4 regions of the Bacillus swezeyi genome follow, and region 1 is predicted to be linked to each of the others. Evidence: riboswitches for the same ligand, from Rfam matches in the RefSeq annotation. Region 1 holds a riboswitch; each other region holds the start of a gene.
What was found. Region 1 has a riboswitch for S-adenosylmethionine ahead of mtnW (2,3-diketo-5-methylthiopentyl-1-phosphate enolase). Riboswitches for the same ligand answer to the same signal wherever they lie in the genome.
Positions count from the first base shown of each region.

Region 2: it holds a riboswitch for S-adenosylmethionine, as region 1 does, so the genes downstream of both, RBH91_RS06470 (bifunctional homocysteine S-methyltransferase/methylenetetrahydrofolate reductase) here and mtnW (2,3-diketo-5-methylthiopentyl-1-phosphate enolase) in region 1, are expected to answer to the same signal.
Region 3: it holds a riboswitch for S-adenosylmethionine, as region 1 does, so the genes downstream of both, RBH91_RS16790 (MetQ/NlpA family ABC transporter substrate-binding protein) here and mtnW (2,3-diketo-5-methylthiopentyl-1-phosphate enolase) in region 1, are expected to answer to the same signal.
Region 4: it holds a riboswitch for S-adenosylmethionine, as region 1 does, so the genes downstream of both, RBH91_RS21675 (5-methyltetrahydropteroyltriglutamate--homocysteine S-methyltransferase) here and mtnW (2,3-diketo-5-methylthiopentyl-1-phosphate enolase) in region 1, are expected to answer to the same signal.

Region 1 covers NZ_CP133085.1:1,655,955-1,660,140, reverse strand. Annotated here, with positions in the region: gene RBH91_RS08225 (methylthioribulose 1-phosphate dehydratase) at 1-35, opposite strand, end outside; gene mtnX (2-hydroxy-3-keto-5-methylthiopentenyl-1-phosphate phosphatase) at 26-694, opposite strand; gene mtnW (2,3-diketo-5-methylthiopentyl-1-phosphate enolase) at 691-1,908, opposite strand; SAM riboswitch class I at 1,995-2,094, opposite strand; gene RBH91_RS08210 (pyridoxal phosphate-dependent aminotransferase) at 2,144-3,334, opposite strand; gene RBH91_RS08205 (carbon-nitrogen family hydrolase) at 3,429-4,186, shown strand, end outside.
Region 2 covers NZ_CP133085.1:1,356,773-1,360,958, reverse strand. Annotated here, with positions in the region: gene RBH91_RS06480 (CvfB family protein) at 1-650, opposite strand, end outside; gene RBH91_RS06475 (YajQ family cyclic di-GMP-binding protein) at 808-1,299, shown strand; SAM riboswitch class I at 1,377-1,488, shown strand; gene RBH91_RS06470 (bifunctional homocysteine S-methyltransferase/methylenetetrahydrofolate reductase) at 1,565-3,394, shown strand; gene metH (methionine synthase) at 3,387-4,186, shown strand, end outside.
Region 3 covers NZ_CP133085.1:3,392,052-3,396,237, reverse strand. Annotated here, with positions in the region: gene RBH91_RS16800 (ABC transporter permease) at 1-790, shown strand, start outside; gene RBH91_RS16795 (coiled-coil domain-containing protein) at 820-1,494, opposite strand; SAM riboswitch class I at 1,624-1,729, shown strand; gene RBH91_RS16790 (MetQ/NlpA family ABC transporter substrate-binding protein) at 1,791-2,612, shown strand; gene RBH91_RS16785 (MDR family MFS transporter) at 2,743-3,927, shown strand; gene RBH91_RS16780 (DUF4257 domain-containing protein) at 4,144-4,186, shown strand, end outside.
Region 4 covers NZ_CP133085.1:4,334,133-4,338,318, reverse strand. Annotated here, with positions in the region: gene RBH91_RS21680 (glycosyltransferase family 39 protein) at 1-1,270, opposite strand, end outside; gene RBH91_RS21675 (5-methyltetrahydropteroyltriglutamate--homocysteine S-methyltransferase) at 1,413-2,543, opposite strand; SAM riboswitch class I at 2,625-2,734, opposite strand; gene RBH91_RS21670 (hypothetical protein) at 2,833-3,384, opposite strand; gene RBH91_RS21665 (DUF3298 and DUF4163 domain-containing protein) at 3,736-4,186, shown strand, end outside.

The sequences.
Region 1 (4,186 bases):
GCCAGCTCCTGCCAGCGCTTTTGCTTCACAACCATTCCTTCACCTCCAAGGTCTCTTCAAGTGTACGTTTCACATCGTAAAAATCCTCAAACGCAACATGATGCAAATGCAGATCTTCACATTCCTTCAGCAAATAATCACGGGCTATGCACAAATCAGAACATTTGGCTGCTTCAACATCTGTAACAGAATCCCCGATCATCACGAGGAAGTCTCCCTCTCCCTGAAGCTTGCGGATGATCGAAGGCTTGCAGCAGCCGCATTCATTTTCGCATTTGTCATCGCACAGATGCGGCCATTTGATCAAGATGCTGTCACCTTGAAAATCAGCCTGATTGCAATAGATGCGATTTTTTTCCACAATCCCTTCCAGCAAAGGGTAAACAAAAAAATCCATACCCCCGCTGATGACGTAAAATGGGAGCCCGTGATCATCCAGGAAGGAAACAAATTCTTTAAACCCATCACGGATCTTCGCTTGCTCGAGTACATATGCCGTCATCTCATCCTTGAGACTGCTCGGCAAAAGCCCAAACATGCCCCCGACTCCTTCCTTGATCGGCAGTTCCTTGGAGAGAACGCCGTCTTTTAAAGCGAGCCACTCTTTCGGAGCAAACTTTTTCATGATGCTGATGATGTTGTCATTTGTTGTAATCGTCCCGTCAAAATCGCAGATGATCAGCGGCTTTCTCATACAGAAACCTCGGCCTTCCCCCATTTTTCAAGGGCGAGTCTTAAATCAGGGGAGCGTTTTGCTTTTTCTTCGACAGGCTCGGCTTCAAGAACGGCTTCGATGATCGCTCTAAACGCCCTTCCTCCGCCTGCGGCTCCGTTTGGATGGCCGTGAATGCCGCCGCCCGCATTAATGATATGGTCAATGCCAAAGTCTTTCATCAAGAGCGGGACCATGCCGGGATGAATGCCCGCCGACGGTACGGCGAAAGACGGTTTAAAGACATCCTCTTTCGTGCATTCATCATGAATGGCGAGCGTTTCCCGCTTCGCGAGGGCGACGCTTCCATACGGAGAAGGAAACAGGCTGAAATCAGCCCCTAGATAACGATTCAGCTTGCCCAGCAAAAGTGAATGGGAAAAACCGTAATACGGTGAAGAAGTAAGTGCACCGCTGACGGCCGGATGAGCCATAATCGGCAGCGGTATTTCGTCGTCTTCTGCAAGGCTTTGGAGGACATCCAGCCCGTAGGCAAATACATTAAACAGCAAAACATCGGCACCTAGCTCAGCGGCCTTTTTCGCTTTGCCTTTCAGCTCCAGCGTCCTTCCCGTCAAATTAACGGCGTAAAGCGTTCTATGGCCGGTTTCTTCATAGGTGTTCTGAAGCACTTTTTTGCCTTCGATGATTCGTTTTTCGAAAGGGGCACTGCCGGTTTCAAACAAGATTTCGTCATCCTTGATCAAGTCCACCCCGCCGAGCGCCTGCTGTCTCAGCTGTTCCTTCAAATCTTCCATACTGCGGCCGATAACGCCTTTGAAAATGCTCATCAATAGCGGCCTTTCAAATTCGCCGATTTTTTTGCGAATGCCGTACACCCCGTATGCCGGACCTGGCAGTGATTGTTTAAACGTTTTGGAAAATGCCAAATCTGCCAATTTGACTTTTCCGTCAAGTGACAGCTTTCCAAAAACGGTCGTCAAGACGGCCGGAATATCGCTGGTGAAATTGGCTTCTGGATAGGCAATGGTGACCACTGCCTGTTTTTCTCCCAAATCGCCTTCTGTTTCTTCAACCCGGACGACGCGTCCTTTATGCTTTTTTAATTGCTCCTGCTTCAGCTGCGGCAAATCCGTCCAAGACCCCACCGTCAGGCCGAGTGCAATCTGTTCAGCCCGCTTTTCTGGATGAGCTCCGGGATCTGTCAGGACATATGTTGCCTTAAGTTCACTCATTCTTAAGCTCCTTCCTGTTTGCATGCATATAAAAAAACCTCTTTTTGCATCTGTGCTAAAAAGAGGTTTCGTTTCTGCGATTCGAATCCTTATCTCTCAGCGCCAGCTGCAAGATTTAGCACCGTGCTTTAAAAGTCGGTTGCCGGGCTTCATCGGGCTCGTCCCTCTGCCTGCTCTTGATAAGAATATTGATTTTATAAATTATTTTGAATTATCCCATCGTTTTCCCCCGTTGTCAATGACAGACTCCGGTCTTCTTAAAAATATTCAGCCTGCCGATCCGGTTCGCCGCTTCCTGCAAGCGCTCTTCACTGGTGAGCAGGCCGACTCGCACATAGCCTTCGCCATATTGGCCGAATCCAATCCCCGGCGCTGTAACGACATTGGCTTTTTCCAGAAGCAAATCTGAAAATTCCTCTGATGTATAGCCTTCCGGGGCAGGCATCCATGCGAAAAAAGAGCCTTCCGGGGCAGCGGCGTCCCAACCGATATCGCGTACAGCCTTGATCCAGACGTCCCGCCTTTTTTCATACCGCTCATTTTGCTCTTTTACGCAGCTTTGATCTGAAAGCAGAGCGGCCGCTGCGGCGTCCTGCACCGCTTTAAAAAGGCTGACATACATATGATCCTGGTAAAGATTCAACGCTTCGATCACAGAGGCATTGCCCACAGCAAAGCCGACTCTCCACCCCGCCATATTGTACGTTTTAGAAAGTGTATAAATTTCGATTCCGACTTCCTTTGCGCCTTCTGTTTCAAGAAAGCTGACCGGCTTTTGGCCGTCATAGCCGATCGCCCCGTAGGCAAAATCATGTACGATGCAAATGCCGTTGTCTTTGGCGAATTGGACGGTTTCTGCAAAAAAAGCAGATGTAGCCTGGGCTCCCGTCGGGTTGTTCGGATAGTTCAAGTACATCAGCTTCGCTTTTTCTTTTACATCTGCCGGAATCACGCTGAAGTCGGGCAGAAAGTGATTGTCCTTTGTGAGCGGCATCGTTTCCATGACGGCTTTTGCCAGCTCAACACCTGACCAATAATCGGGATATCCCGGGTCAGGAACAAGCACGGCATCACCCGGGTTTAACAGACATTGCGGCAGCTCTACGAGACCCGCTTTTCCTCCAAACAATACGGCGACTTCCCGTTCAGGATCGACAGAAACGCCATACTCTCTTTTATAAAATTCGGCTGCCGCCTCTTTCAGCGAACGGCTCCCGCGAAAAGCGGAATATTGATGATTTTCGGGGTTGCGCACGGCTTCTGCCATCGCTTCGACAATATGGTCCGGTGTCGGCTGATCGGGATTTCCCTGACCGAGGTTGATCACATCATGGCCGGCTGCGATTTTTGCATTCACCTTTTTGACCAAGGAAGCAAAAAATTGCTCCGGCAGCTCTTTTAGCACATTTGAAAGCTCAAATTTCATTTTTTTCACCCGCTTTGAAAAATTCTTGAAATGATAGTCCATCATCATATATTGTTAAAGGTAAAATGTAAAGTAAAAAATGAGGTGACCCAGAGTGAAACGGACGATTTCCTGCCTGCAATTCAATATATCTTACGGCAACCCTTCAGAAAACTTCAAAAAAGCAGAACGGCTGATTGAAGCGGAAAGCAGCCATGCGGATATCCTTGTTCTCCCCGAACTTTGGACGACGGGTTATGATTTAAAAAACCTTGATACAATCGGCGACGAAGACGGAAAACAAACCAAGACATGGCTTCAGAAAACGGCGAAAGCGAACAATGTCCATATTGTGTGCGGTTCAGTCGCCGTTAAAAAAAAGAATGGTGTATACAACACCATGTACATCGCAGACAAAAACGGAAACCTGATCAAAGAATACAGCAAAGCACACCTTTTTCAGCTGATGGATGAGCATCTCTATTTATCTTCCGGTTCGGCTGACGGCAGTTTTGAGATTGAAGGTGCACGAGCTGCGGGATTTATCTGCTATGACATCCGTTTTCCGGAATGGATCAGGAAGCACACTTCAAAAGGAGCGGGCATCATCTTCGTATCGGCGGAATGGCCCCGGCCGAGGCTCGATCATTGGCGAAGCCTTTTAATAGCCAGAGCCATTGAAAATCAATGCTTTGTCGCAGCTTGCAACTGTTCAGGAAAAGACCCTGCAAACGAATTTGCCGGCCACAGCATGATCATAGATCCGCTCGGGCATGTACTCGCAGAAGCCGGACATGAAGAAACGGTTGTCAAAGCTGAGATTGATCTGAATGACATTGATCAAGCGAGAGGACAAATTCCGGTTTTTGAGGA
Region 2 (4,186 bases), 300 kb from region 1:
GCATCCTGCTTTCTCGGCAGAAGCGACAAATTAACCGAACCGTCTTCTTTGACTTTAATCACCCTTGCCGTCAGCTTCTCACCCAGCCTCGGCTCTTCTTTTCTTTCCGATGAATGGATAAACCCCCTGATGCCGCCGTCGGAAATCATAAAAGATCCCGAAGCGATGAGACGGTATACAGTTCCTGAAAGCTCTTTATTCATGAAATCAGGCGAAGCATCGTGAAAAAGCTCGCTGATCTTATCCTCCGGAGCCGGCTTGGCAAACATCCGTCCATGGCTCGTGATTTTCAGCATGCAGTACAGCCTGTCCCCTTTTTTAGGCCAGACTGATTCATAAGGCGGTAGATGCTCGATGGCGACAAGCGCATCCTTTGTGAGCCCGACATCGACGAACACCCCCATGCCGCTGACGGCATCCACGACTTCTACCCAATCGTAGTGATCAGCGCTGATGATCGGTTTTCTCATCGTAGCCGCCAAGCGCCCCTCATGATCGACATACACAAAGACGTCGACTTCTTCCAGACCATCTATATCCTCAATGATCTCGCTGTGATGGAGGAGAATCGATTCATCTCCGTCCGTCAAAAAGTACCCGTAGTCGGCTTTGTGATCTATTTGCAAAGTTAATTGCTGTCCCGGTCTCATATTGATTCTTCCTTTCTTCATGCACCTGTCCTATTGATGTATTCCTCCAATGTTCAAATTATTGCCAGATAACGGCCAGGCAAAACCGTACCATATTGGAAGTTTCACCTTATTCTACTATAATTGACTCATAAGTAAAATGGATGGAGGTTTTCACATGGCAAAAGAAAGCTCATTTGACATCGTGTCAAAGGTTGAGATGCCTGAAGTTCAAAACGCAATTCAAACCGCTCTTAAAGAAATCGGCACACGCTATGATTTCAAAGGATCAAAAAGCAACATCACACTTGACGGTGACGAGCTTGTGCTTGTCTCAGACGACGAATTTAAAATGAACCAGCTCAAAGACGTCCTTGTCGGCAAACTGATCAAGCGCAATGTCCCGACAAAAAACATCGAATACGCCAAACTGGAAAACGCTTCCGGCGGCACCGTCAGACAGCGCGGCAAATTGGTGCAGGGCATCGATAAAGAAAACGCAAAGAAAATCAACAATTTGATCAAAAAATCGGGGCTTAAGGTCAAATCCCAAGTGCAGGATGATCAAATCCGTGTAACCGGAAAAAATAAAGACGAGCTCCAGCAAATCATCGGCCTTGTCAGAGAAGCCGACCTTCCGATTGACGTCCAATTTATAAATTTTCGATAAATTCTTAATTTACTGTTGATTATTCCCCCGATTTTCGGTAAATTGAGTAAAAGTAAACAATACAAATTGAATAGCTGTTCTTATCAAGAGAGGCAGAGGGACTGGCCCTATGAAGCCTCAGCAACCGGTGAATGAATATTCATGACCAAGGTGCTAAATCCAGCAAGCAGACTGCTTGGAAGATAAGAAGACGGACATTTGTCGCTTAAAAGTCTTCTTCTTCAGAAGACTTTTTTATTTATCAAAATTTTCAAGGGGGAAAACAATGGGTTTATTTGAAGATATAAAAAGCAAAATTTTAATCGCTGACGGCGCCATGGGTACGCTGCTCTATTCTTACGGAATCGACCGCTGTTTTGAAGAATTGAATATCTCAAAGCCCGATGAGGTGAAACGCATCCATGAAGCGTACGTGCAGGCAGGCGCCGACATCATCCAAACGAACACGTATGGTGCAAACTTCATTAAGCTGTCCAGATACGGACTTGAAGACGAAACGAAACAAATCAATGAAAAAGCCGTCCGCATCGCCCGTTCTGCCGCGGGCTCCGCTCATGTTCTCGGAACGCTCGGCGGCATCCGGACGTTTAATAAAAACGCGTATTCACTCGAAGACATTAAAAGAAGCTTTCGCGAACAGCTTTATCTTCTACTAAATGAACAGCCAGACGGTCTTCTTCTTGAAACCTATTATGATCTTGAAGAAGCGCGCGAAGTATTGAAGATTGCCAGAAAAGAAACGGAACTCCCGATCGTTCTGAACGTTTCGATGCATGAAGAGGGCGTTCTTCAAGACGGAACCTCGCTCAGCGAGGGCCTGAAGCTTTTGGCAGACCTCGGAGCAGATGTGGTCGGCATCAACTGCCGCCTCGGCCCATATCACATGATCAATGCGCTTGAGGAAGTGCCGCTTTTAGAAGACGCCTACCTTTCCGTCTATCCAAACAGCAGCCTCCCATCCCTAGTCGAAGGGCGCCTCGTCTATGAAACAGATGATCAATATTTCAGAGACAGTGCGATGGAATTTCGCAATCAAGGCGCGCGCATCATCGGGGGCTGCTGCGGAACGACGCCGAACCACATCAGAGCGATGGCTGAAGCGGTCAAAGGACTTCCGCCGGTCACCGAAAAACATGTGAAAACGAGAAAGAAAGCAGCGGCCGCCGTCCGACATGAAAGAACAGAGCCTGCTTTAGACGAGCTGGCAAAAGAAAAACGGTCCATCATCGTCGAATTGGACCCTCCTAAACAATTAAACTTTGAAAAGTTTTTACGCTCCGCCCAAGAATTGAAGTCAGCCGGCATCGATGCCCTGACTTTGGCGGACAATTCTCTCGCCACCCCGAGAATCAGCAATGTTGCCTGTGGCTCGCTTTTAAAACAGCAGCTTGATATGAGATCGCTCGTGCATATTACATGCAGGGACCGCAACCTGATCGGCCTTCAGTCTCATTTAATGGGTCTTGATACGCTCGGACTGTCAGATGTACTGGCGATTACCGGAGATCCGTCGAAGATCGGCGATTTCCCGGGAGCCACCTCCGTCTATGACTTGACATCATTCGATTTGATCAGCCTGATTAAACAGTTTAATGAAGGATTGTCCTATTCGGGAAAACCGCTCGGCAAGAAAACGAACTTTTCTGTGGCGGCCGCCTTCAATCCGAACGTCAGACATATTGACAAAGCGGTCAAACGGATCGAGAAGAAAATCGACTGCGGGGCTGACTATTTTATTTCCCAGCCTGTCTACTCAGAGGAGCAGCTCATCAAGATTCATGAAGAAACAAAGCATCTCAAAACCCCGATCTATATCGGCGTTATGCCTTTGACAAGCAGCCGAAATGCGGAGTTTATCCATAATGAAATTCCCGGCATCAAGCTGTCAGACGCGATCCGCGAAAAAATGGCGCTTGCGGGAAATGATAAGCAAAAACAGGCTGAGGAAGGGCTTGCGATCGCGCGCTCTCTGCTTGATACAGCATGCGATTTGTTTAACGGCATTTATTTGATCACACCGTTTTTACGATCTGATTTAACCGCAGAACTGACGGCTTATATTCACAAGAAAGAAAAGGAGACGACAAATGCCTAACATCAATGACCAGCTGAAGAAAAAAATCCTCGTCCTTGACGGGGCGATGGGAACGATGATTCAAAACGCCAATCTGTCCGCCGCAGACTTCGGAGGCGAGGCCTATGAAGGATGTAATGAACACTTGAGCATAACGGCGCCCCACATCATCCAGGGAATCCATGAAGCGTATCTCGCCGCTAAAGCCGATATCATTGAGACCAATACATTCGGAGCGACCCGGCTTGTTTTGGATGAGTATGATCTCGGACATCTCGCCTATGAGGTAAACCTCGCCTCTGTCAGGCTCGCAAAAGCCGCCGCTGAAAAATATTCGACACCTGAATGGCCAAGGTTCGTCGCAGGCGCAATGGGTCCGACGACGAAAACCCTGTCCGTCACAGGCGGTACGACATTTGACGAGCTGATCGCCAATTACGAGGAACAGGCGAGAGCGCTGATTACGGGCGGAGCGGACCTTTTGCTGCTTGAAACGAGCCAGGATATGCTGAATGTAAAAGCCGGTTTTATCGGCATCCGGCAAGCCTTTGAAAAGACCGGCACCCCCCTTCCCCTTATGGTGTCGGGAACGATAGAACCTATGGGCACGACGCTTGCCGGTCAGGATATCGAATCCTTTTACATCTCCCTTGAACATATGAAGCCGATCAGCGTCGGCTTAAATTGCGCGACAGGCCCTGAATTTATGACGGATCACATCAGGACCCTTTCTTCGCTTGCCCAGACGGCCGTGAGCTGTTATCCAAATGCCGGACTTCCTGATGAAGAAGGACAATATCACGAATCTCCACA
Region 3 (4,186 bases), 1.7 Mb from region 1:
CTATACAAAGGATATTCTCGGCAAAACGATTGAATTAAAGGTCTCAAGAATTGATCAGAAAACAGGAGAAAAAGGCAAAGAAAAAACGTACGATTTTAAAGTTGTCGGAGTGACAAAAAAGCCTTCATATGATTGGGCAACCGATGCGCATGTGTATGTCAGCGATGAAATGGCAAAACAATTCACCGGTTTTTTGAAGACGGACAAAGATGATGGTGCCATTCAAAAAACGTTGTCTGTTTTTGCGGACAGCTTTGAGCATGTTGGACAGCTGACAAGCGATTTGGAAGACAAAGGGTTTTACGTTGATTCAGTGACAAAAAAGCTTGATAGTATCAATGTGTTTTTCATGGCTTTTAAAATCGGCCTGATTTTCGTCGGCGTCATTGCCGTACTCATTTCCGCGATCGGAATTTTCAACACGATGACGATGGCCGTCAAAGAGCGCACGCAGGAGATCGGTATTATGAAAGCGATCGGTGCGAGCCCGAATGTGATTCGGAAAATGTTTTTGATGGAGAGCGCCTATATCGGCATCATCGGATCTGTTTTCGGCGTGGTTATTTCTTACGGCGTCAGCTTTCTAGTGAACAAAATTGTTCCGCCGATTCTGGCGTCCATGACTCAAGGCGGAGGGGAAGAGTTCAACATTACATTCTCTTATATTCCGTTGAGCCTTGTCATCATCGCAACCGCCATCAGCGCGGGCGTCGCGATGCTTTCCGGCCTCAATCCGGCCGTCAAAGCGACAAAAACGAACGTGCTGACGGCATTAAGAAGAGAATTATAAGGTGAAAAGCCGGCGCTATGCCGGCTTTTTTATCGTTTAGGCGGACTGTATCCAGCTGCCCTGGCTTCTTTTTCTGAGCAGAACCATTGGACGACGTTTTTCGTGCGGTTGTAGTATGTACTTCCCGGTGTATGATAGATGTGGTTGACGCTTCCCTTAATTTTGCACTCTTGATTGCTTTGAGCGGTGTTTTCCGAAGATTCGCCGCTGTTGTTTGACGGGGCTGTAGCAGAAGCGCTCTTCTCTTTTGACGCCGCTTTTGCATTCCCGCTTTTCACTTCTGCTTTTTCCAGTTTTTCAGTCAGGGATGTTTTGTCTTTCGTCAGCTCGTCTTTTTCTTTGTTGAGTTTTTCGTTTTCTTTTTTCAGCGTTTCATTCTCTGTTTGGGTGGCTGTTAGTTTTTCTTTTGCTTGTTTGAGCTGCTGTTTTAATGCTTTTTGTTCTTTTTGTAAATTTGACTTTTCAGAGGTTAATTCTTTCACTTGTGCTGTCAGATTTTCCGGTTTTTTCGTATCGGCATATGTCTCTTGATCGTTAAATGGTGCTGTGATGATGAGAAGGAGGAGCCCGCCGATAAAACAAGGATAGAAGATTTTTCTGGAAAACCTTTTATCTTTTGAAAAGAGCTTTCGTATAAAATGAAATGCAAAATAGCCGATCGAAAAAATAAGAGATAAAAACCCGATCATCATTAAGAATGCCATTATTCCTCTCCTTTCTGTTTTGATATTCATATTTTAACTCATTATGAAAAAAATGTTTACAATGAAAAACTTCTTGCAAATCTAAATATTCAAACGTAAAATGGAGAAATCATTTAAAAATTAATATTGAGCTTATGAAGAGAGATGGAGGGACTGGCCCTGTGAAATCTCAGCAACCTGCATATGCAAGGTGCTAAATCCAGCAGAATGTCAGATGCATTCTGAAAGATAAGTTGAAGAACAACTCTTTCAGATTAGCTGAAAGAGTTTTTTTTATGATGGAGGAGGAGAATAACATGAAGAAATATGTAAAATGGGCGTCTGCACTTGTATTAACGAGCATCATCACACTCCTTGCCGCATGCGGAAACGGCGCGGAAAGCGGAGGCAAGACGATCAGGATCGGCGCAACCGCAGGTCCGTATTATGATATGGTCACAAAGGCGATTCAGCCTGAACTTGAGAAAAAGGGCTATAAAGTAGAGACCATTGAATTTACCGATTATGTTCAGCCGAATACAGCATTAAGCGAGGGCGAACTTGACGCCAATCTGTTTCAGCATGAAGTCTTTATGAAGGCATACAATCGGGAAAATCATAAAAACCTCACCGGCCTGATGACAGTGCCGACGGCGCCGATGGGGCTTTATTCAGAAAAATATCAGGATTTGAAAGATGTTGAGGCCGGTGCGGAAGTGGCCATTCCGAATGATCCGGCTAACGCCGCCAGGGCATTTTTAACATTAAAGGATCAGGGGCTGATTAAGCTTAAAAATAATATCGATACATTAAAGGCCTCGGTTCACGATATTGCGGAAAATCCAAAAAAATTGACATTTAAACAGCTTGAATCTGCGAACCTGCCGCGGGCTGTGGAAGATCTGGATATCGCCGCTGTGCCCGGAAATTTCGCCCTGTCGGCCAATATGAAGCTGCAGGATGCACTGGCGCTTGAAAATATGCCTGACCGCTACCGCAATCAAGTCGTTGTGGATGGAAAAAACAAAGATAAGCAGTTTGCCGAAGATTTAAAAGAAGTGATCAAATCCAAGGCTTTTGAAGAAACCATTGATCAAGCATTTGCGGGTTTTGGAAAGCCGAAATGGATGACGGAATAGCAAAGTGCAAAAAATCTCCTTTAGCAAAAAGGGGATTTTTTGCGGCCGAAAATCAAAACCTGTCAATTGAAAAATCCGCCCGAAACGAATAGAATCTAGGAGGAACTAAAATCAGAAAGAAGGAAACACAATGCCGCGAACGTTATGGCTTTTGGTCATCGGGATGTTTATCAATGTAACAGGAGCTTCTTTTTTGTGGCCGCTGAATACCATCTATATCCATCAGCATTTGGGCAAGTCATTAACGGCTGCCGGATTCGTGTTAATGCTGAACTCAGGTGCAAATGTCATCGGCAACTTGTGCGGTGGATTTCTATTTGATAAGATCGGCGGTTTTAAAACGGTTCTTTTAGGAATCGTCATGACGTTTGCATGCCTGTCAGGGCTTGTCTTTTTTCACGACTGGACCGCTTACATTCTTTTGTTGACAGCAGCCGGCTTTGGCTCCGGCATTGTTTTTCCGGCCTGTTATGCAATGGCCGGTTCGGTTTGGCCTAAGGGCGGAAGAAAAGCATTTAATGCAGTGTATGTGGCGCAAAATGCGGGGGTTGCAGTTGGTTCGGCGCTCGGAGGACTTGTCGCTTCCTTTTCCTTCACTTATGTATTTCTTGCGAATGCGATGCTTTACGCGGTGTTTTTCTTGATTGCATTTTTCGGATTTAAACATATTCGGACGGAAAAGACCGTTCAGTCATCCGTTTTGGATCACGCCGATTCGGTTAGCGTGAAGCCGAGGTTTCACGCCCTCATGATCATATGTACGGGGTATCTTCTGGGCTGGATCGCTTATTCTCAATGGTCTTCCACCATCGCTTCACATACTCAGGAGCTTGGTGTATCTCTTGGCCAGTACAGCCTGTTATGGACTGTGAACGGCGCGCTTATCGTCTTTGGGCAGCCGCTTATCGGCTTCTTTGTCAAACGATTTGCCGAATCGCTGTTAAAACAGATCGTGATCGGCTTTGTTATTTTTATGTTCGCCTACGGTATTCTGTTTGCGGCAGAACAATTTCAGGCATTCCTTGCTGCGATGATCGTGCTGACGATCGGTGAAATGCTTGTATGGCCGGCTGTCCCTACAATAGCAAACCGTCTCGCTCCACAGGGAAAAGAAGGTTTTTATCAAGGGATTGTCAACAGTATGGCCACCGGAGGAAGAATGGTCGGGCCTCTTTTTGGCGGGATGCTTGTTGATTTTTTCAGCATGCAGGCTTTGCTGGCGGTACTGATCGTTTTATTGATGATCGGTATCGGGACGGCATTTTTATACAGCAGGAAAGAGAAGCAGCTCCCCATCCAGCAGCACCAAGACTGACATAGAAAAAATAGGTAATTGTAATTACGTAAAAATGAATCAAATGAATCAAGATTATTACCTAAATCTTCACATATAATGGAAGAAACAAGCTTTTTTTCTTCTCAGACAGAACACATTTTCTGTATGGTAGTATCGAATATCATCGCAAGGGGTCTAGGGGGGCTGCTCGATGGCCTGAAGTCGCTTGACTAAACTAAGGGCTTTAGGAAGGTGATGAAGATGCTGCATCAAGTTTTGGTTGCTTGTTTGATTGGAG
Region 4 (4,186 bases), 1.8 Mb from region 1:
AAGCGGCAATCGGTGCTGCCAGCATGATCAGATAGTAATGGTGGAAGAATCCCGCGACGCTGAAGAATGCAGCGACCGGCACAAGCCACATCGTCCAGTAAATCGTTTCATTCGTTGTGTCATTAAATTTTCTTTGACCGCGAAGGCCTGTAATCAGTAAACCGATAATACCGAATAATACAAACGGGATCAGCCAGCTTGCCTGACCTGAAAGCTCAGATTGGAACAATCTCAGCGGTCCCGGTGTACCTGTGCCGAAAGAGCCTGCTCCATTTCCGCCGCCTCCGGGGCCGCCTCCGCCGCTTTGAACATCCCCTTGTTGGCCGTCCGGTCCGCCAGCAGGCATCTCGCCTCCGCTTGGCGGAGTCATTTGTTCATTTGATGAGTCTGAACTGTTATCGGAACTGCCGTTTTGCTGCTGCGGCATTTCCTGCTGCTGGTTCTTTTGATCTTGATCAGAAGAAGCGGCTCCCCCGCCTCCGCCATTTTGTCCTGTGAGACGCTGGATTCCGTTGTAGCCAAAAGCGAGCTCAAGTACAGAGTTGGTTTGGCTGCTTCCGATATAAGGCCGCGAACTCTCCGGCTGGCTGTCGACGATGACTGCCCAGGAAACGGAAACACCTGCCAGGACAATGACTGATGTTATAAGAGATACAATTTTTTTGCGAATGGTCGTCTTAGCTGCAATCAGATAAAATAGCAGGAATGCCGGTAACACCATATAAGCCTGCAGCATTTTCACGTTAAAGCCGACGCCGACCATAAAGAAGGATGCGATGAGCCACAACATTTTTCCTGTGCGGACTGCTTTAAACAACATCCAGGTTGCAAACATCAAACAAAGGACGAGAATGCTGTCAACGTTGTTTGTGTGGCTGACTGCAACGGCAATCGGTGTACATGCCATCACGAGAGCAGCAATTCTTGCCGCCGTTTTTCCAAAGGTCGGTTTTACAATAAAGTACAAGAGTGATACAGAGATCACTTCAGCGATCGCTTCGGGCAGAACGACGCTCCAGCCGTGCACGCCGAATACGAGAGCGAATAGTGTTTGAATCCATAATGCGACAGGCGGTTTATCAACAGTTACAAAGCCTGCCGGGTCAAAAGATGCGTAAAAGAAGTTATGAAAGCTTTGGGTCATACTTTCCACGGCCGCCGTATAGTAGGCGTTGTCTGTGTCGCTATTCCAGATGCCGTAAAGATTTAAACCTGCAGATAATACGAGAATCAAAATTAGGAATATATCAATTTTCCTTTTCTTTTTCATTATTCGGTCACCTCACTTAAAAGCATTATAGAAGCCAAATATGATCAAACTATGAACAAATCAAGAAGGATTTTTAAATTGTAAAAGTGGACAAAAAAAAGAGACATACCTAAGGAAAGGTATATCTCAAAGTGATCTGAATTTATTTCCACACATCTTCTGCAATCTCAATCACATGGCGCAGCTTCTCCCACTGCTGCTCTTCAGTCAGCAGGTTGCCTTCTTCTGTAGAGGCGAAGCCGCACTGCGGGCTCAAACAAAGCTGGTTCAGATCAACATAGCGTGAAGCCTCTTCAATGCGCCGCTTAATTGCATCCGGACTTTCAAGCTCCCCGAATTTAGATGTGATGAGGCCGAGGACGATTTGCAAGTCTTTCCGTTTCACGAAACGAAGCGGGTCAAAGCCTCCGGAGCGTTCATCATCGAATTCAAGGAAGAGTCCGTCAAGGTTTAATCCGTCGAAAATGGTTTCCGCCGCGGCGTCGTATCCGCCTGATGCCGCCCATGTCGAACGGAAGTTTCCGCGGCAAATGTGCATTGTTACAGTTAAATCATCGGGGCGTCCGTCAAGTGCTTCATTGATGGTGTTGGCAAAGGATTGGCGCAGCTCATCAGGTTTGCGGCCGAAGGCCTTGATCTGCTCTTGCCCCTTTTCTGAGAAAAATACTGCCCAAGCCGTGTCATCCAGCTGCAGATAACGGCAGCCGGCATCATAGAATGCGCGGATTGCTTTTTTGTAAGCCTGCGCTACATCATGATTGAACTCATCGAGATCCTTGTATGCACTTTCTTCCAGCTTCCCTCTGAAAAACAGCATATTCGGACTTGGAATCGTCATTTTCGGCGTATGGGTGCCTGCAATACTATGAAGAAATTGATAATCTTCAAGCATCGGGTGATTCGTAAAATCAAGTTTGCCATTTACTTTTATGCCGCGTGCTTTTGTTTTCGTATTGTGGAATTGAATGCCGCTTTCAGGTACATAGCCTTCAACACCGTCTAAGCCTTCCAGAAAATCAAAGTGCCACCAAGCCCGGCGGAACTCCCCGTCCGTCACGGCTTTCAGCCCGATCTCTTTTTGCTTTTCTACGATGCGCTGAATCTCTTCATTCTCAATCTCACGCAATTGTTCAGCGGTCATCTCACCGGCCGCTCTTTGGAGGCGCGCCTTTTTAACAGGTTCTGACCTTAAGAGGCTTCCTACTTGATCAGCTCGGTACGGCCCCTTTTTTTGTGTTCGCGTTTCCTGTGACCACTCAGTTGATTGTGTCATGATCGATCCCTCTTTCTTTTTTTGTCTTTATGGACATAAAAAAGCTCTTCCCTATCAGGAAGAGCTTGATATACAATCTCCTCCTTATCTTCAAGAACACGAATATGCTCTTAAGGATTTAGCACCATTCTGTCATAGACAGCGGTTGCCGGGTTTCACAGGGCCAGTCCCTCCACCACTCTTGATAAGGAAAACCTTTTTTATGCGATTTTTATAATAATTTTAATATTAATACTTTTTGTGAAAATGTCAATGGGTTTGCTAAAATCTTTCCCATGCTGTAAGAGGTTTAAGCATCTTTCCATACAGCTTTATACTTTTTTTGATATTTTTCATTTTCTTCCTTAGAAACCAAATCTATTGCGATCTGCTTGATTTCTTCAGCATTTATCGCATCGTATAAATGTCTGAGGCCTTGAATGATATCAAATCGAATCAACGTATGATTTTTTTCCGGCAAGCAGTTGTTAAAACGTTCAACAAGATGATACAGGACCATCTCTCGCTGTTCTGTCCCGGCCAAGCCAACCCTCCAAATCGATTGCAGACTGTGCCTTGCGGTGACAAACTTCTCATCTTTTGTCACTTTCCATAATTCAGGAAAATCCTTCAAGATCCTTTTATCCGGATCACTGATCGCTAAATAAGAAAGGAATTGTGCTGCTCTTGATCTTTTATGATGGTCTTGATGATGAAGGTCTTCTATTAATTGATCCCAAACCTCATATGCCCAGTCCACTTCTTTTTCAGCGGCGGCTAGAATGTTTTGATAGGCTTCATACTGGATATTTTTATCTTTGGACTCCAGGTTTGCAAAATACGTCTGAATGAAATGGTCCATTTAAGCATCTCCCATTTTGAAAATTGTTGAGAAAAGATTAACTGATTTATTGGGTTTTGACAAATTGCTTTTTCGGTTCTTTTTCGACAGAGTGGGATACATGTCATTTTAAATGAGGTGTCCCAATGAATGGAGTCCCCATGAATAAGCTGGATAAGGTATACGACATGCTGGAAAGAATTGAATACAGTGCTTATACACGTGAAAGCGCTGGTATTTGAAGTGAATACTTGGATATTTTTTAAATGTTTAACTTAAAATAGAAACTTTTTCCCTTCGTCATCGGTCTAAAATGTGTACCTATTTTGAAAATGGGTAATATAAAAATGACACTTTTAAGGAGGCTGAATGATGAAGAAAAGGACATTTTTGAAAGCTGCCGGTATTTTGATGACAGGGCTCTTGGTTTTTACGATGTTTGGCGGGACTGCTCAAGCGGCAAATGGCAATAAACCGATGGTGACGAGCCATACATATAAAAATGTGAAGGAGCTGAAATATCCGCAGGTCAAAAACTTGAGCAGCAAATCTCTGCAAAACAAGATCAACAATGACTTCAAAAGATATATTGAACAGTCTTATCAAGATTATTTAAAAAATAAAAAAGGCGGTGAACAGCACGGTTATCAAACGGCGTACCAAACGTCTTTCGAGGTAAAATATCTGAACGACAAAAAACTGAGCATCCAGACGGCGAATTATGTATATTCCGGGGGAGCACACGGCAATACAGCTGTTCGTTCGTTCAACTATGATCTGAAAGCGAAAAAGCGCGTATACTTGACCGATGTATTAAACAAGA